Regions from separate parts of the Kinneretia aquatilis genome, predicted to be linked through region 2. Evidence: predicted binding sites of a transcription regulator. Region 2 holds the regulator's gene; the other holds the start of a gene.

Region 1 (9,346 bases), 320 kb from region 2:
AGCGCATCCTGCCGGCCATCGTCGAGTTCGTGGACATCGCCGGCCTGGTGGCCGGTGCCTCCAAGGGTGAAGGCCTGGGCAACCAGTTCCTCTCACACATCCGCGAAACCGACGCCATCGTCAATGTGGTGCGCTGCTTCGAAGACCCGAACGTGATCCACGTGAACGGCAAAGTCGACCCGATCGCCGACATCGAGGTGATCCAGACCGAGCTCTGCCTGGCCGACCTGGGCACGGTCGAGAAGAGCCTGCACCGCTACAACAAGGTGGCCCGCGCCGGTGACAAGGACGCCATCGCCCTGGTCAAGGTGCTGGAGCGGTGCCAGGCTTCGCTGGACCAGGCCAAGCCGGTGCGCACCATCGATTTCAGCAAGGAAGAGCAGGCCATCCTCAAGCCCCTGTGCCTGATCACGGCCAAGCCGGCCATGTTCGTGGGCAACGTGGCCGAAGACGGCTTCGAGAACAACCCCTTCCTGGACCGCCTGAAGGAGTACGCCGCCGCCCAGAACGGCCCGGTGGTCGCCATCTGCGCCAAGACCGAAGCCGAACTGTCGGAAATGAGCGACGAAGACCGCGCCATGTTCCTGGCCGAAATGGGTCAGGACGAGCCGGGCCTGAACCGCCTGATCCGCGCCGGTTTCAGCCTGCTGGGCCTGCAGACCTACTTCACCGCCGGCGTGAAGGAAGTGCGCGCCTGGACCATCCACAAGGGCGACACCGCCCCGCAGGCGGCTGGTGTGATCCACACCGATTTCGAACGCGGCTTCATCCGCGCCCAAACCATCGCCTTCGAAGACTTCATCACCTTCAAGGGCGAACAAGGGGCCAAGGACGCCGGCAAGATGCGCGCCGAAGGCAAGGAATACGTGGTCAAGGATGGCGACGTGCTCAATTTCCTCTTCAACGTCTGAGCCGGGACCTGCGCCCCGCCGACAACAGCCCCGCCCTGGCGGGGCTTTTTTCTGGGCGACAGCCGCCCCGCGCCGAAGCGCTTCAGGCCATGGGGGAAATTACCCGGCCCGGTGGCAGCAGATCGAGCGATGGCGCGGCGCACAATGGTTGCAAAATGGACCTGAGACGTTCAGCACCGACTGGCCCTCTTCCGACTTCACCGCAGACAAGCCCACCGATCCATGAGCTCAAACGAACTGGTTCCCTCCTCTGGTGCCCAAGCCCTGCAGCCCACCGGCGGCCAGGCCCGCCATGACACGCGGCAATTCCTGACCTTCCGCATCGGTGGCGAGGAATACGGCATCGACATCCTGCGCGTGCAGGAAATCCGCTCCTACGAGCCGCCCACCCGCGTCGCCCATTCGCCCGATTTCATCAAGGGCGTGGTCAATCTGCGCGGCGTCATCGTGCCCATCGTTGACCTGCGCATGCGCCTGGGTCAAAGCGGCGAGTACAACGCCTTCACCGTGGTGATCGTGCTCAATGTGGCGCAGCGCATCGTCGGCGTGGTGGTGGATTCGGTCTCCGATGTGCTGGAACTCAGCGCCGAGGAAATCAAGCCGCGGCCCGAGGTGGCGGCGGCGCTGGACGCCCGCTTCATCACCGGTCTGGGCAAGATCGGCGAGCGCATGCTGATCCTGCTGGACATCGACACCATGGTCGTCAGCCCCGATTTCGGCCTGCTGGATTGATGCAAGCGACTGAGACGCCGCTCTAAGTTAGCGAGCGCACTCACCAGAAAGCGCATATTCATGCACTTTCTGGAATAACCCCAGCGATTTGGCACTCACTAAACGAGAGTGCTAATATTGACCACATGGAACCGCTGAGGTTCGGCTTGCGAAAGAAAGCGATGACTTTGTCTACACCCACTGCTCTGACGGTCCGTGACCCCTGGTCGCTGGTGCCCTCGCTCGGCAACCTGGATGCATACATCTCCGCCGTCAACCGCCTGCCCCTGCTGACCCCGGAAGAGGAAAGCTCGGCCGCCCGCCGTTTGCGTGACAGCGGCGATCTCGAGGCCGCCGGCCGCCTGGTGCTCTCGCACCTGCGCCTGGTGGTGTCGATCTCGCGCCAGTACCTGGGCTATGGCCTGCCCCAGGGCGACCTGATCCAGGAAGGCAATGTCGGCCTGATGAAGGCCGTCAAGCGCTACGACCCGGACCAGGGCGTGCGTCTGGTCAGCTATGCCATGCATTGGATCAAGGCCGAGATCCACGAGTACGTGCTGCGCAACTGGCGCATGGTCAAAGTCGCCACGACCAAGGCCCAGCGCAAGCTGTTCTTCAATCTGCGCTCGATGAAGCACAGCATGAAGGAAGACCAGGCCGACGACCAAACCCACCGCAACAGTCTCAGCGAAGCGCAGCTGGCCCATGTGGCGCGCGAACTGAACGTCAAGCCGGAAGAAGTGCTGGAGATGGAAACCCGCATGTCCGGCGGCGATGTGGCGCTCGAGCCGCAAAGCGACGAGGACGGCGAGAGCTTCGCTCCCATCGCCTACCTGGCCGACGACAGCCAGGAGCCGACCCGCGTGCTGGAAGCCCAGGCGCGCGACGAGCTGGCCGGCGACGGCATCAGCCGCGCGCTGGAAGCCCTGGACGAGCGCAGCCGCCGCATCGTCGAGGAGCGCTGGCTCAAGGTCAACGACGATTCGTCCGGCGGCATGACCCTGCATGAGCTGGCGGCCGAGTACGGCGTGTCGGCCGAGCGCATCCGCCAGATCGAAGTGGCGGCCATGAAGAAGATGCGCAAGGCACTCAGCCCGGCCTGATCCGACCCTTGCCCGCCATGAAAAACGGCCCCTACCGGGGCCGTTTTCTTTTTGGCGTGGCGAAGCGCCAGCTGGCTTCGAGCTTCAGCGCTTCTCCGCCAGCAGCAGCTTGATGTCATCGGCCAGCGCTTGCGCGCCCGAGCCATAACGCGAGAACACGCGCACCCGGCCTTCGGGGTCAAAGATGAAGCTGGCCGCGGTGTGGTCCAGGGTGTAGCTCTCGGGGGTCTTGCCGGGCACCTTGGCGTAATACACCTTGAACTCCTTGGCCGCCGCCTTGGTCTGTTCTTCGCTGCCACGCAGGGCCACAAAACTGGGGTCGAAGCTGGCCATATAAGCCTTGAGCAAGGCGGGGGTGTCGCGCTCGGGGTCGACGGAGACGAACACGCCCTGCACGCGCTCGCCCTCGGCGCCCAGCGAGCGCTTGACCTCGGCCAGCTCGGCCATGGTGGTGGGGCAGACATCCGGGCATTGGGTATAGCCAAAGAACACCACCACCACCTTGCCCTTGAAATCGGCCAGGCTGCGGCTGCGGCCGTCCTGGTCGGGCAGGTTGAGGCTGCGCGCGTACTCGGCGCCGGTCAGGTCCACGCCCTTGAAGGCCAGCTTGCTCGCGCCACCCAGGCCCAGCTGGTCACAGGCAGCCAGGCTGCCCAGCAGCGCAAAGGCCAGGCCGGTGGCGGCCAGGCTGCGGCGGCTCAGGCCCTTGGGCGAGGGCAAGGGCGAAGAAGAAGTGGAGTTCGTCGTGCGTTTCATGGCTCAAGCGCCCGAGGGCAGCAAATAGTGGTCGAGCAGCAAGGCTGCAAACAGCAGCGACAGATGCCAGATCGAGAAGCGGAAGGTGGCGCGGGCCAGCTCGTCCGAGTAGCCTCGCCACAGCTTCCAGGCGTAGCCACAAAAGCCCAGACCCAGGGCCAGGGCACTGGCCAGATAGATCCAGCCACTCATGCCGGTCAGGAAGGGCAGCAAGGTCGCGGCCAGCAAGATCCAGGTGTAGAGAAAGATCTGCAATCGCGTGTATTCACCGCCATGGGTAACGGGCAGCATGGGCAGGCCGGACTTGCGGTAATCCTCAACCCGGTACAAGGCCAGTGCCCAGAAATGCGGCGGCGTCCACAAAAAGATGATCAGGCAGAGGATCAGGGCCTCCGGCCCCACCTCGCCCCGCAGCGCAGCCCAGCCCAGCACCGGCGGCATGGCGCCCGAGGCACCGCCGATGACGATGTTCTGCGGTGTCATGGGCTTGAGGATGACGGTGTAGATGACGGCATAGCCGACAAAGGTGGCAAAGGTCAGCCACATGGTCAGCGGATTGACCCAGACCCACAGAATCGCCGAGCCGATGCCGCAAAGCAGGGCCGAAAAGCTCAGCGTCTGCGCGCGGCTCAGCTGGCCCTTGGCCGTGGCGCGCCAGGCGGTGCGCTTCATCTTGGCATCGATCTGCTGCTCGATCAGGCAGTTGAAGGCCGCAGCCGCACCGGCCACCAGCCAGATGCCCACGGTGGCCGCGACGATGCTGATCCACTGCGCGCCGCTGGGCATACCGGGCACGGCCAGGGCCATGCCGATGACGGCGCAAAACACGATCAGCTGCACCACCCGTGGCTTGGTCAGTTGGTAGAACTGCTGCCAACGCGAGGCGGTAGGCACGGCAGCGGTGACGGAGGGCGTAGAAGACATAAGGGATCAGGGTATCGGGATTCGGGGGCTGAGCAGCGATCTGCGCAAACAATTTTCAGCGTGGCTCCCGCGTGCAGAGCCACCGAGGGCAGCGGCGCTAAGCAACCAAGGGCCGGATCGGCAGGGCCTGCACCCGCACCGAGCGCTGGCCTTGCTCGATCTGGGCCAGCAGCGCCGCCAGCAGCGTCAACAGCATCGCGGCGCCGCCGGTGTGAGCCAAAGCAGCGAGGATGGGCCAATCGAGCACCACATTGGACATGCCGCTGAGCAACTGCCAGCCCGCCACCAGCAGCAAACGCCGCGGCCAGGGACCGGCTTCACCCGAGGCGGCCAGGCGCCACGCGAACAGCAACAAGACGCTGAACACCAGCAAGGCCCCCAAGCGGTGGGTCATGTGAATGGCGGTCAAGGCCTCAAAAGGCAGCCAGCCGCCGCCCTTGCCCACCCCGAGCTCGCGCCATAGGGTGAAGCCATGCTCAAAGTCCATGGCCGGCCACCACTGGCCCGGCTGGCAGGCCGGAAACTCCGAACAGGCCAGCACCGCATAGTTGGTGCTGACCCAGCCACCCAAAGCCACCTGCAGCACGCTCAGCAGCATCAACAGCCAGGCGCCGGCACGCAGACCCGGGTTCAGGCGCAAGGGCCTGGGGCTGTAACCCTGGGCCTGCCAGGCCAGCAGCATCAGCAAACCCATGCCGCCCAGCAGATGCAGGGTGACGATGGCAGGGAACAGCTTCATGGTCACCGTCAGCGCCCCGAAGGCTCCCTGCATGCACACCCAGACCAAGGTCAAGGTAGCCCAGGCCGGTGAAACGACGGCTGCAGCGTCTGGCGTGGTGGATGGCGCGGCCCGGCGCTGCAGCCAGTGGCGCCAGCTCATCACGCACAGCACCAGAATCAGCACGCCGACAGCACTGGCCAGGTAACGATGGATCATTTCCACCCAGGCCTTGCCGTGCGTCACCGGGCCGCTGGGCATGGCGGTCTGGGCGGCATGGATCTCGTCACGCGCCCCCAGTGGGCTGGCGCTGCCATAACAGCCCGGCCAATCGGGGCAGCCCAGGCCGGAATCCGTGAGCCGGGTGAAGGCGCCAAAGAGGACCAAGTCGAAAGTCAGGAACAGCGTCAGCACCGTCAAGGCGCGCAAACGCTGGCCCGGTGTGGCCGCACGCGAACGCAGACGCAGCCACAGCAAGGGGCCGCAGGCGATCAAGGCGCCCAACGCTGCCAGCTGCCACAGAGGGGAGAGATCGAACATGAGGCTATTTCTCACTCACACAAGCCCAGGCGGCTCAGCGCCCTTCTTTGTCCCAGCCCGCATTGGCCTTGAGCAAGCGGGTCAGATCGCCCTTGAGCTTGGATGGGTCCGGCTGCGGCGGCGAGCGCATCATCCAGCGGCCCATGGGATCGATCAGATAGACGTGGTCCTTCAAGGTCTGGCCGGCTGCGGGCTTGAGCCAGGCTTCCAGCTCGGCACGCGGCGCGCGCAGGATGGTCACCGGCACGCCGGCCGTCAGCGCCTGAATCAGCTCGGGCTTGGGCGAAGGCGAGTCCTCGGGCAGCAGCCAGAGCTTGTCGACCTTGTCGCGCTCCTTGCCCAGCATCTCGCGCAGCTGGCGCTGCAGGAAAAAGCGGCGCTCGCAGGCCTCGTCGCAGTCGCCTTCTTGCACCAGGGTCAGCAACCACTGGCCCTTGAGGCTTTCGGCGGCGACCGGCTTGCCTTGCAGGTCTTGCAGGTGCAAAGCCGGTGGCAGATCCACAGTCGGGTGGATCAACTCGCTGTAGGCCGAACCGCGCGGCTGAACCACGTAGAACGTGAAGTAAGACGCCACCACCGGCGCAGCACAGGCCGCCAAGACCATCAGCATGCGCAGGCGACCGCCGCGCTGACGCTGCGCGTCGGCCAGGCCTTGGGAGCTTGGCAGGCTGTGCACCGTCAAGGTCAGGCCCTCGGCTTCAGGCGCTGTGCTCGCTGCGGCGGGAGCGGATGCGGGGACGGATTGTTTGGAACCAGACATAAAGACCCAGAAGCAGCGCAGAAAGCGCAAACCATTGAAAAGCGTAGCCGTGGTGCTTTTGCAGGCCGGCATCCTGCGCCGGCCAATCACGCCACAAGCCGTCGGCAGGAGGCGAACTTGCCGCGCCTGCCGCCGGCGTGGCGTCGGCATCGGGCAGTTGCAGCACCGTCAAAGGCAACAAGGGAGCGGGCAGCGCCTTGACCAAGCTGGCTGGGTCTAGATTTTGCCGGATCGGGCCCTCCCCTGCCGCGCTGAACTCGTATGCACGGGAAGGCGCCACGGTCAATCGCCCGAGCAACTCCACTTCCCCTGTCGGGGTCTGCACTTGGGGCAAGCGACTGCGATCCCGGGCATCACGCGGGCCCCAGCCTCGCTGCACCAAGATGATGTCGGGGCGCTCACTGAGCTGCAGCGGCGTCACCACAAAAAAACCAACCCGTCCGTTCATGGGCCGATTGTCCAGATAGACGGTGTGCTCGCTGAGCCAGCGCCCACGCAAACGCACAAGACGGTGCAACTGGGTCTCGGCCTCCCCTGGTGCGGCCAGCAAAGCTTCGGCGCGCAAGGGCGGTAGTTGGGCCCGCTCCAGCACGGCACTGTGCAGTGCGGCCTTTTGCGCCGCGCGATCGAGCTGCCAGACGCCCAGCCGCGCCGTCAGCAACACCGCCGACAGCGTGGCCAGACCGATCACCCACGCGCGCGCCCGAGGACTCAAGCCAGCCATCAGTACTGGCCCCCAAGCGCATAATCCGCGACCATGAAACTCATCGTCATCCTCGCATTCATCGGCATCCTCGGCGCCCTCGCGGCCGCTGGTCTGTTCATGTTCAAGAACGGCAAGCAAGAGAGCCGCGGCCCGAATATGGCCCGCGCCCTGGCCTTGCGGGTCGGCCTGTCGGTGGCCTTGTTCCTGTTCATCTTGCTGAGCTATTTGATGGGCTGGATCGAACCGACCGGCTTGCCCATGCAGCGCTGAAGCGCAGCACGAACGGGCTTGCATGGCCCCGCCTCAGAAAAAAAGCGCCGCGAATTGCGGCGCTTTTTCATGGCCGACTGCGGCCTGCCAACCCCTTTGAACGGCGGATATCCGCCGCCATCCAAAGTGGGCCGACCTCACATCCAGTAGACGATGAAGTACAGGCCCAGCCAGACCACGTCCACGAAGTGCCAGTACCAGGCGGCGCCTTCGAAACCGAAGTGGCGGTCCTTGGTGAAGTGGCCCTTTTGCAGGCGCAGGGTGATGAACAGCAGCATCAGCATGCCGACGAACACGTGGAAGCCGTGGAAGCCGGTCAGCATGAAGAAGGTCGAGCCATAGACTCCCGAGCTGAGCTTGAGGTTCAGATCGCGGTAGGCGTGCATGTACTCGTAGCCCTGCACGCACAGGAAGATCACACCCAGCAGCACCGTCATCCACATGAAGGCGATGGTCTTGCCGCGATTGCCGGCGATCAGCGCATGGTGAGCGACCGTCAGGGTCACGCCCGAGGTCAGCAGCAGCGCGGTGTTGATGGTCGGCAGCGGCCAGGGACCCATGGTGGTGAAGGGCTCAACGACACCGGCGGGCGAGGCCGTCATGCCGGCTGCCACGCTGGGCCACAAAGCCTTGAAGTCAGGCCACAGCAACGCGTTCTCCAAGCTGCCCAGGGTCGGCACAGCATGGACGCGAGCCCAGTACAGCGCACCGAAGAAGGCGGCAAAGAACATCACTTCCGAGAAGATGAACCAGCCCATGCTCCAGCGGAAGGACACATCGATGCGGTCGCTGTACAGACCGCCTTCGCTTTCGCGGATGGCATCGCCGAACCATTGCTTGAGCACCACGGCCCACCACAGCAGACCGAAGACCAGCGAGTACTTGCCCCAGTCATGGTCATTGATCCACTGGCCTGCGCCGAGGATCACGAAGAACAGGCCGATGGCGGCCATCACCGGATGGCGCGAGGGCCCTGGTACGAAGTAGTAAGGGGTCTTGCCCGTGGTAGTCGCTGCCGACATTTCTTTTCTCCTCGAACTAAATTCAGTCCTGCTGATGACGCTGCAAACGCTGCCAGCCTCAAGCGCCGGCGACCCCGCTGCCGATGACCCATTGGACCAACAGCACCAGAACCAGCACAAATAAAACGGCTCCGATGAGCCCGGCAATGATCACATGCACCGGGTTCAGCTGAGCCACATCTTTTTCATAGTCGGCGCCACGACGCACGCCGAAAAACGACCAGGCCACGGCCTTCATGGTCTGCACAAAGGACAGCGGCCGAGCCGCCGCCTGCTTCAGGTCTTCGCCAGCCTGGCTCATGTGCGCGGTTCCTTGCTGCTCAGCACCGGAGCGCTGAGTTGGGCCTGCGCCTTGCCCTTGCCCGCCACTTCAAAGAAGGTGTAGGAAAGGGTGATGGTCTTGACGTCCTTGGGCAGCTTGGGGTCGATCACGAAGACGACCGGCCACTGCTTGGTTTCGCCCGGCTGCAAGGTGTACTCGTTGAAGCAGAAGCACTCCAGCTTGTTGAAGTGCGCCGTCGCTTGCTTGGGTGCATAGCTGGGGATGGCCTGGGCCGCCATGACGCGGTTCTGCACATTGCGGAACTCGTACATCACCGTGGTCAGCTCACCCGGATGCACCACCGCATGCGACATGGCGGGCTTGAACTCCCAGGGCCCACGGGCATTGGCGTCAAACTCGACCGTGATCTTGCGGCTGTAGTCGATCTGGCCATTCTTCACATCTTCGGCTCGCACCGCGTGCTGACGCTCGCTGAGCGACAGCACGTTGATACCCAGTGCCGAGCAGATGGCGTTGTAGAGCGGCACCAGCGCATAGCCGAAGCCGAACATCATGGTCACCACGACCAAGAGCTTGCCCACCAAGTGCAGATTGTCCCTGCGCAGGGCGGACGCCAGGGTCCAGGGCCGCTTGGATTCGCTC
Region 2 (9,346 bases):
CGGCGCTGGCCAGGGCCGGGGCCGCTTGCGCGCGTGCCGCGCTGACCCGGCGGGCTTCGGCATCAAAGGCCTTGCGGGCCGCGGCCAGGCTGGTTTGCAGGGCGGCCAGATCGGTGGCGGCGTCCAGCGCGGCCAGCTCCTCGCGCCACTGCGCATGCAGGGCCGGCAGCTCCTGCGGCGGGCGGCGGTAGCGGCGGGCCAGGGTCAGCCAGGCGGAGACGCGCTCGTCCAGCTCTTCCATGCGGCCGGGTTCACCATCGGCCTTGTGCAGATAGGCGCTGAGGGTGTGGCTGGCGTCCTGGATCTGGGCCTGGGCGCCACGCAGCGCTTCCACTGCCGGGGCCAGGCGGGCGTCGTACTCGAGCACATCTTCCAGCCGGTCCAGTGCGTCGCCGGTCAGGCCTTCGGCCGTGCTGTCCTCGGCTTCGCTGAGCGCGTTCAGCGCGGCGCGCACCGCGTCGAGCAGCGATTGCGCATGCGAGAGCCGCTGGTGCTCGGCATTGAGTTCGTCCCACTCGTCGGCGCCCGGGGCCAGGCGGTCGATCTCGCCGATCTGCCAGGCCAGGCGTTCGCGCTCGCTGAGCAGCTCGTTCTGGCGCGTCTGCGCGGCGTCCAGCGCTTCGCTGGCGCGCTTCCAGTCGGCGAATGCGGCGGCCAGGGGGCGGGTGTCGAGGTCGGCGTACTGGTCCAGCAGCTCGCGCACCGAGGCCGGGCGGGTCAGGCCTTGCCAGGCGTGCTGGCCGTGGATGTCCAGCAGGCTGTCGGCCAGCTCGCGCAGCTGGCTCACGGTGGCGGCGCTGCCATTGATCCAGGCGCGGCTCTTGCCCTGGCTGTCGATCACGCGGCGCAGCAACAGGCTGGCGCCCTCGGATTCAAAACCGGCTTCGTCCAGCCAGCCGCTCAGGTGCGCGGGGCAGTCAAACTCGGCCGAGATCTCGGCGCGCGCCGCGCCTTCGCGCACCACGCCGGCATCGCCGCGCTGGCCCAGGGCCAGCTGCAGCGCGTCGATCAGGATGGACTTGCCGGCTCCGGTCTCGCCGGTCAGCACCGAAAAGCCGGCGCCAAAATCGAGCTCCAGCTCGGGCACGATGACGAAGTCACGCAGACTCAGGCGTCGCAACATGGTTCAGCTCACCCCTTCGTACCAGCGCAGCTTGCGGCGCAGGGTGGCGTAATAGCTCCAGCCCTTGGGGTGCAGGAAGCAGACCTGGTGGGCCGAGCGGCGCACAGTGATGCGGTCGCCGTGCAGCAGGCTGGCCAGGCTTTGCATATCGAAATTGACGCTGGCATCGCGCCCGGCCACGATCTCCATGCGCACCTCGCCGGTGTCCGGCAGCACGATGGGCCGGTTGGACAGGGTGTGCGAGGCGATCGGCACCAGCAGCCAGCCGCCGATGCTGGGGTGCATGATGGGGCCGCCGGCCGAGAGGGCGTAGGCGGTGGAGCCGGTGGGCGAGGCGACGATCACACCGTCGGCCCGCATATTGGCCACGAACTCGTCGCCCACATCGATGCGCAGCTCCACCATGCTGGCGGTGGCGCCGCGGCTGACCACCACATCGTTCAAGGCCAGGCCGTCGAAGATGCTCTCGCCATCGCGCCAGACCGAGCCTTCCAGCATGGAGCGCTTTTCGGTCTCGAAATCGCCGTCCAGAATCGGCGCCAGCGCTTCCTGAAACTTCTCCAGCGAGATGTCGGTGATGAAGCCCAGGCGGCCCTGGTTGATGCCCACCAGCGGGATGCCATGCGGCGCCATCTCGCGCGCGAAACCGAGCATGGTGCCGTCACCGCCGACGACGATGGCCAGGTCGCAGCGCGAGCCCAGCTCCTCGGTCGTCAAGGCCTCGAAGGCCGTCATGCCGGTGTTGAGGGCGGTCTCGCTTTCGAGGGAAACATCGAGGCCTTGCCGCATCAGAAAATCGGCAATCTCCTCCAGAATCGGGCGTATGCCGCGGGCCTGGTGTTTGCCGACGATTGCCACATGTTGGAAACGTTTGGCCATAGCGAAGAATTACACCACAGCACTATGTCAGTCCGCTGAAGGCGGGCGCCAGTCCCTACAATGCCGCCATGCTCGACGAGCGATCCAAATCCCTGCTGAAAACCCTGGTCGAACGCTATATCGCGGACGGCCAACCTGTCGGTTCCCGCACCCTGTCCAAAGCCTCGGGCCTGGAGCTGAGTCCTGCCACCATCCGCAATGTGATGGCCGATCTGGAAGAGCTGGGCCTGATCGCCAGCCCCCACACCAGCGCCGGCCGCATCCCCACGGCGCGCGGCTACCGGCTCTTTGTCGACACCATGCTGACCGCCCAGCCCGGCCTGGTGGTGCCCGATGACCGGCCGATCGAGGCCCAGATCCAGCCCGACCAGCCCCAGCGCGTGATCGCCAGCGCCGCGCATCTGCTGTCCAGCCTGTCCAATTTCGTCGGCGTGGTCACCGCGCCGCGCAAGCCCAGCGTTTTTCACCACATCGAGTTCCTGCGCCTGGGCGAGCGCCGCGTGCTGGTCATCATGGTCTCGCCCGATGGCGATGTGCAGAACCGCGTCATCTTCACCGCCCAAGACCACAGCCAGGCCGAGCTGGCCGAGGCCAGCAACCGCCTCAACGCCAGCTACGCCGGCCTGAGCCTCGAGGCCGTGCGCGAGCGCCTCAAGAGCGAGGTGGACCAGCTGCGCAGCGAAATCTCCGGCCTGATGAGCGCAGCGGTCCAGGTGGGCAGCGAAGCCATGGCCGACGAGCAGGAGCGCGTCATCATCTCCGGCGAGCGCAATCTGCTCACCGTGCAGGACTTCTCCAACGATATGGGCAGCCTGCGCCGCCTGTTCGATATGTTCGAGCAAAAGACGCAGCTCATGCGCCTGCTCGACGTCTCCAGCCGCGCCGAAGGCGTGCGCATCTACATCGGCGGTGAGAGCCAGGTCGTGCCCTTCGAGGAACTCTCCATCGTCTCCTCGCCCTACGAAGTCAATGGCCAGGTCGTCGGCACCCTGGGCGTCATCGGCCCCACCCGCATGGCCTACGACCGCATGATCCAGATCGTGGACATCACCTCGCGGATGGTGAGTCAGGCGCTGTCGCAGAAATAAAGGGCGGGGAGGGGCGCACCGCGTGGGTGGTGATTGAGTGAACGGGTGAACAGGTGAACACCTGCGGGTCAGGCTGCTTCACGATTCACGAGCCCCTTAGGCCCCCAGCCCTCGCCCGCGGCGCCCCCTATACAATCGCGGGCTTCGTCGGTGCAAGGCCGGCGATTTTTTCATCTTCTCCAAGGGTCGCAAGTCCCCCGGGGGCCGTTAGCTCAGTTGGTTAGAGCAGGGGACTCATAATCCCTTGGTCACAGGTTCAAGTCCTGTACGGCCTACCAGTCATCCCATCCAAGCCACACCCATTTCGCGGTGCGCGGTCGAGGTTTGCCGCCGTTTGCCGCACTCTTTGCCTCACTTTTTCAGGAATCACCGGGTCAGGGGTGGCTGGATGTTTATTGCAATCTCCCTTTCGCGAAAAAGCCCGCAGTTGCGGGCGTGAAGGCAAGGCGTGAAGCCGTGCGAGATGAGGAATCGGGAACTCTGAGGGCCCGGAGTGGGTCAGCGCTGAGGTGAGTTTGTCGGAGTGGCCTTGGCACGGCGGCGGCTGAGGACGCCCAGCCAGCCGAGGCCGCCCAAGGTCAGCACCCAGCTCTCCGGCTCCGGCACGCTGGACACCAGGGTCATTTGGTAGGCATGGACCTGGCCGTTGTGGACGGCTGTGCCGATGATGCTGCCGTTGTCGGCGATGGCCATGGCGGAGGCGCTGGTGTTGGTGCTGAAGTCCCAGTCGCTGCCGGCGGGCAGCAGGCTTTGGAGGGTGTAGGTGTTGCCGTCGGCGTAGAGAAAAGGGATGGAGAACTCGCCGCCGGCGTTGCCGACCACCCAGCCTTTGTCGTTGACGCCGCTGCCCGAGCCGTTGGAGGTGTTCGGGGGCAGGCTGATGGCTTTCATTCCTTGGCTGGCCGACCAGATGAAGGGGCTGCTCTCGCTGCTGTAGATGCTGCTGGAGCCGACCACAGAGCCGTTGTTGCTGACGCCGAAATTGATGGCCGAGTTATGGCCGGGCAGGGCGCCGAGGCTGCTCATCTCGCCGGTGGCCGAGTTGTAGACCATGCCGACGATGAGAGCGAGATCGCTGGGATCGGTGCCGATGCCCACCACCAGGCCGGCGTCGTTGACGCCAAAGGCCTCGGTCATGAAACTGCCGTTGGCCGTGGTGGCGTTGATGATCTGGCTGCTGCCGGTGGCGGCATTGAAGAGCACGGCGCGGTCGCCGTCCTGCGAGCCGGCGCGGCCGACGATGAGGCCGCTGTTGTTGACGGCGTTCGCGGCACCCCAGCCATAGCCCTCGGGCAGGGCCAGGGCTGTGACGCTGCCGTTCGGGTTCCACATCACCGGCAGGGGGGCGGTGCCGAACCAGGTGGCGGCCGACACGCCGACCGTGAGGCCGGCGTTGTTGACACCGTGAGCGGTGGCGAACTGGCGGCCGTCGATATTGCCCAGCGCCTGCATGCCGCCCTGAGCGCTCCAGCGATAGGCCTGGTCCTGGCTGTCGGACGAGCGGCCGACCACAAAGCTGCCGTTGCGCGAGCTGCCAAAGGCTTGCGAGAACTCGCCATTGCCGATGACGCCGAGGTCGACGATGGTGTAGCTGGGCGCATCGGCCTGTGCGCCGCTGGCGAAGGCGGCCGCGGCACTGAGGGTCAGGGCCTGGATCAGAAGGCGGTGCTTGCGGTTCGAGGAGGTGGGCATGTTGGGATTCATACGGCGTGGGCTGTGCTGAGAGAGAAAGGTGGAAAAACAGGGGCCAGAAAAGCAAGTGAAGGCCACCCGATACCGCGATGCGGCGGGGTTAGGTCTGGCGAACGGTTTTCACCTTAGCAGCGCGGCCTGGGCGCTGGAACCGGGTTTGGCCGCAGCGCAGCGCAAATTGACGATGGCGGGACAGGCCTGACGATTTCGGGCCAGTGGGCGGGAGCCTGCGGCAGGCGGGGCTGAATCAGCGGCTCTCGCTCGGCCGCTCGCCAAAGCGGCGCAAGTAAGCCTGGCTGAACTTGCCGGCGCTTTGAAAACCCCAGCGCTGCGCCAGCTCAGCAATGCGGCCGGCCTGACCCTGGCGCAGCTCGGCGCGGGCGCGGTCCAGGCGCAGCTGGCGCAGGTAGGCCATGGGCGTGAGGCCCAGATGCTCATTGAAATGGCGCAGCAGGCTGCTGACGCTGACACAGGCGGCTGCGGCGATATCGCTCAGCAGGATCTCGCTCTGGGCATGGGCGTCGAGGTAGTCCAGCGCGCGGCTCAGGCTGCGCGGCAGCAGGGGCTCCTCGCGGCGCTTGTGCTGGGCCGCGGCAGCGGGGCCGAGTGCGGTCTGCTCATGCAGCAAGCTCAGTCCCATCATCTCCACCCAGCGCTCGATCAGCAGGGGCGGCATGGCGCCATCGCCCTGCTGCAGCAGGCCGCTGGCTTGCCGCGCCATGAAGTGCAGCTTCTGCGCCAGGCCGGGGGCGAGCTTGGGCTGCAAGCGTGCAGGCGGCGCCTCTGCGCCCGGCACGGCCCACAGGGCGGAGCTCAGGCGCAGCAGGGGCTCGCGCGGCAGGGCGATCTCCACAAAATGCGAATCGGCCGCGAACTGGGCCCGCTCCACCTCGGCCGGGTTGAAGACCAGGCCTTCACCGGCGCGCGCCAGGCATCCGCCCTCGTTCAGCATCTGCAGGCGCACCGAGCCGGACAGCACCAGGCCCACCAGCAGATGCGGCGCGTGCTCAGCTGGCGCGCTGCTGTCCTGAGAGCGCACGTTCAGGACAAAGCTGTTGCGCGATTCGGTCAGAAACAGCTGGGGCGCCGCGCCGGCTTGCAGGGCGCTCGGCGCCTGCACCAGCTCCAAGTTCAGGCGCGCGGCCCGGTCCCGGCCCCAGGACGCAATCTCGCGATGCGCCGAGGGCGCGCGTGCGTTCAGCTCGGCGAAATAGTGTTCGATGCCCTCGCGCGAGGCGAACTGGACGGAGCGCAGCACCGGCGGTCGGGGCGGTGGTGGAGTTGCTAACTTGCGCGAGGCCTGGCCTCGGGCGGCCGAGGGTTGCGATGCATCATTCATGCCGAAAGAGTCGTGCGCTGAGCCGGGGTCCGCCTGCATCGGCGGGCAGAGGGTTCGGTCCAGTATGAAGCAGCGCAGCCGGTGCACCCTCCCGGCATAACCCGCAGATGCGCGGTGTGCGCCCGCGAGGGGCAGCTGGGGGGGGCTGGCCCTAGACTCCGCATCTATGTCTCTTGTGTCCCCCTTTGATCTGGAGCCCGCTCTGGATCTGCTGCTCGCTGACCATGCGGTCGCCCGCCTGCGCGCGGCCTGTCTGCTGACGGACACCGCCAACACACGGCCGCGCCTGGACCGAGGTGAGCCGCGCATCGAGCGCTGCGCGCGCTGCCGCCTGATCCCCAGCCACTGCATGTGCCATCTGCGGCCGGTGCTGAGCGTGCCGCCGCAAGGCCATCGGCCGGCGGCGGTGTGCCTGATCATGGCGCCTTTCGAGGCGCTCAAACCCAGCAACACCGGCTGGTTGATTGCCGACGTGCTGCCCGAGACACAGGCTTTCGTCTGGTCGCGCGTGCAGGTGGAGCCGGGGCTGCTGGCGCTGCTGGCCGATCCGCAGTGGCAGGCCTTTGTGGTCTTCCCGGGCGAGTTTGCCGATCCGGGGCGTGAGGTGGTGACCGAGCTGGCACCGATCCTGGCTGAAGCCGCCCAGGTGCCGGAAGGTCGGGCCAAGCGCCCGCTATTCATCCTGCTCGACGGCACCTGGTCGGAGGCACGCAAGATGTTCCGCAAAAGCCCCTACCTGGCCCGTCTGCCGGTGCTGAGCCTGCAGCCCGAGCAACTCTCGCGTTACCGCCTGCGCCGCTCGCACCACGAGCACCATTTCTGCACCTCAGAAGTGGCGGCCCTGTGCCTGGCCCTGGCCGGCGATGAGGTGGCGGCCCAGACGCTGGAGGCGTACCTCGATGTCTTCAGCAGCCGCTACCTGCGCGCCAAGCAAAGCGTGCCGGCGGATGAGGGCGATGAGGGGCACCAGCGATTGCGGGTGTTGGCGGCGGAGCAGGCACGACGAGCCTGAAGAACTCGGCACCGCCGACAAAGGCGACAAACCCGACAATGCCGCATGGCCCTGCAACTCCGCACCAAATTCATCCTCCTCGCCGTCCTGCCCCTGGTGGCCAGCCTCTTGCTGATCGCGCTGGCGGTGCGGCATCAGGAGCGGGAGCTGGTGCAGCGCGAACATGCGCTGGTGGAGCGGGCGTATATGGAGGCGCGGCGGGCGGAGCTGAAGTCCTACGTGGCGCTGGCGGTCAGCACGGTGAAGCCGTTGTACGAGGCGCCGGGGGACCCGCTGGCGCAGCGGGCGCAGGCGCTGAAGCTGCTGGCCTCGCTGGACTATGGGCCGGACGGTTACTTCTTCGTCTACGACCTGGACGGCAACTCCCTGATGCACTCGCGCCAGCCCGAGTTGGTGGGCCGCAATTTGTGGGACATGCGCGATCCGCAAGGCCGGCCGACCATCCAGGAGCTGATCGCGCAGGCGCGCCAGGGCGGAGGCTTTGTCGACTACCTCTGGCGCCGGCCGTCCAATGGCCAGGTCGAGGCCAAGCTCGGTTATGTGGTGCCGCTGGAGCGCTGGGGCTGGATGATTGGCACGGGGCTCTACCTCGGCGACCTGCACGCCACCATGGAGCAGCTGGACGCCCAGGCCAGCAGCAATATCGCCACCACCTTGCTGTGGATTGCCGGCATCGCTGTCTTCGGCGTGGCCTTGATCAGCAGCACGGGGCTCTTGCTCAACGTCAGTGAGCAGCGGGTGGCCGATGCGAAACTGCGCTTGCTGGCCCACCAGGTGGTGCAGTCGCAAGAGGATGAGCGCGCCCATCTGGCGCGCGAGCTGCACGATGGCACCAGCCAGACCCTGGTGGCGACCAAGCTGCTGGTGGAATCGGCCGTTGATGCGCTGGAGGCCGGGCGGCCGCTGCCGGCGCGTGTGCTGGCCACGGCGTTGGAGCGGCTCAAGACCTGCCTGGACGAGGTGCGGCGCATCTCGCACCGCCTGCGCCCGGCCATGCTGGATGACAGCCTGGGCTTGCCGGCTGCGCTGCAAACCCTGGGCCGTGAGTTTGAGGACGATGGCGGCGCGGGTTCGGTGGCGGTCAGCGTGCAGGGAGAGCCGGTGGAGCTGCCCGAGCTGGTCAAGACCGTGCTGTTCCGCGTGGCGCAAGAGGCGCTGACCAATGCGGCCAAGCATGCGGCGGCCGCGCATCTGCAGCTGGATCTGAGCTTCGAGGTCGGCCGGGTGCGGCTGCAGATCAGCGATGATGGCGCCGGCTTTGACGAAGCCGCCGTGCAAGAGCATCCGCGCCAGGGCATCGGCCTGCGCAATATGCGCGAGCGCCTGGCCTCTATCGGCGGGCGCTTGCAGATCCGCTCTCAGCCGGGCGCGGGCACCGAGGTCTGGGCCGAGGTGCCGCTGTCTTTGAACCCTGCCGCTTCCATGGCCTCCGCATGAACTCAGTTTTCGCTTCCGCCCCGATCCGCATTGCCCTGGTGGACGACCACCCGCTGGTGCGCGACGGCCTGCGTTTGCGCCTGGGCGCGGTGCCCGAGTTTGCGGTGGTGGGCGAGGCCGGTGATGCGCGCGAGGCCCTGGCCTTGCTGGCGCACACGGCGGTGGACATCGTGCTGATGGATGTGGGCATGAAGGAGGTCAGCGGCATCGAGCTGGCCGCCGACTTGCTGCAGCGCCAGCCGGGCCTGCGCGTGCTGATGCTGAGCATGTACGACAACCCCGAGTACGTGCAGCGTGCCCTGCAGGCTGGCGCCCAGGGCTATGTGCTCAAGGACGCGCCGGCCAGCGAGATCGTGGCCGCCATCCAGGCCGTGGCGGGTGGGGGCACGTTTTTGAGCCCGGCGGTGTCGCGCCGCCTGTTCCGCGCCCAGACGCCTCGCCCCTTGCTCTCGCCGCGCGAGAGCGAGGTACTGGCCGCGCTGGGCCGCGGCGAGTCGAGCAAGCAGATCGCCGCTGCCATGGACCTGAGCGTGCGCACGGTGGAAGCGCATCGGCAGAACATCAAGCGCAAGCTCAATCTCGAGGGACAGGCGGAGTTGATCAAGTATGCCGTCGAGCATTCAGGGCAGGCGTGAACAGGTGAACAGGTGAACAGGTGAACGGTTGAGCGTGCGAGTTGAATCCTGGCGCTTCAAACCAGATCATCAGGGTTGACCCTTAAGTGATGCCACGCGCCGCCGCGCGTGGTCTGACGGATGCGCGCAGCCGGCCGCTGG

The links. Region 2 encodes HrcA, which represses chaperone genes, less so after heat shock. Its sites were predicted from a motif close to TTAGCACTCNNNNNNNNNGAGTGCTAA; they were not measured.
Region 1: a site for HrcA is predicted at 1,732-1,758, ahead of rpoH (RNA polymerase sigma factor RpoH). Genes of this name have one in related genera too.

Annotation. Positions count from the first base shown of each region.
Region 1 is NZ_POSP01000003.1:1,543,385-1,552,730, forward strand. It holds gene ychF (redox-regulated ATPase YchF) at 1-911, shown strand, start outside; gene C1O66_RS09855 (chemotaxis protein CheW) at 1,134-1,643, shown strand; gene rpoH (RNA polymerase sigma factor RpoH) at 1,805-2,725, shown strand; gene C1O66_RS09865 (SCO family protein) at 2,810-3,481, opposite strand; gene cyoE (heme o synthase) at 3,485-4,405, opposite strand; gene C1O66_RS09875 (COX15/CtaA family protein) at 4,503-5,663, opposite strand; gene C1O66_RS09880 (SCO family protein) at 5,698-6,339, opposite strand; gene C1O66_RS09885 (SURF1 family protein) at 6,362-7,138, opposite strand; gene C1O66_RS09890 (DUF2909 domain-containing protein) at 7,181-7,399, shown strand; gene C1O66_RS09895 (cytochrome c oxidase subunit 3) at 7,537-8,421, opposite strand; gene C1O66_RS09900 (DUF2970 domain-containing protein) at 8,480-8,722, opposite strand; gene C1O66_RS09905 (cytochrome c oxidase assembly protein) at 8,719-9,346, opposite strand, start outside.
Region 2 is NZ_POSP01000003.1:1,865,326-1,874,671, reverse strand. It holds gene recN (DNA repair protein RecN) at 1-1,123, opposite strand, end outside; gene C1O66_RS11280 (NAD kinase) at 1,127-2,002, opposite strand; gene hrcA (heat-inducible transcriptional repressor HrcA) at 2,071-3,090, shown strand; tRNA gene C1O66_RS11270 (tRNA-Ile) at 3,292-3,368, shown strand; gene C1O66_RS11265 (PEP-CTERM sorting domain-containing protein) at 3,589-4,782, opposite strand; gene C1O66_RS11260 (helix-turn-helix transcriptional regulator) at 5,030-6,121, opposite strand; gene C1O66_RS11255 (tRNA-uridine aminocarboxypropyltransferase) at 6,288-7,133, shown strand; gene C1O66_RS11250 (cache domain-containing protein) at 7,179-8,570, shown strand; gene C1O66_RS11245 (response regulator) at 8,567-9,205, shown strand.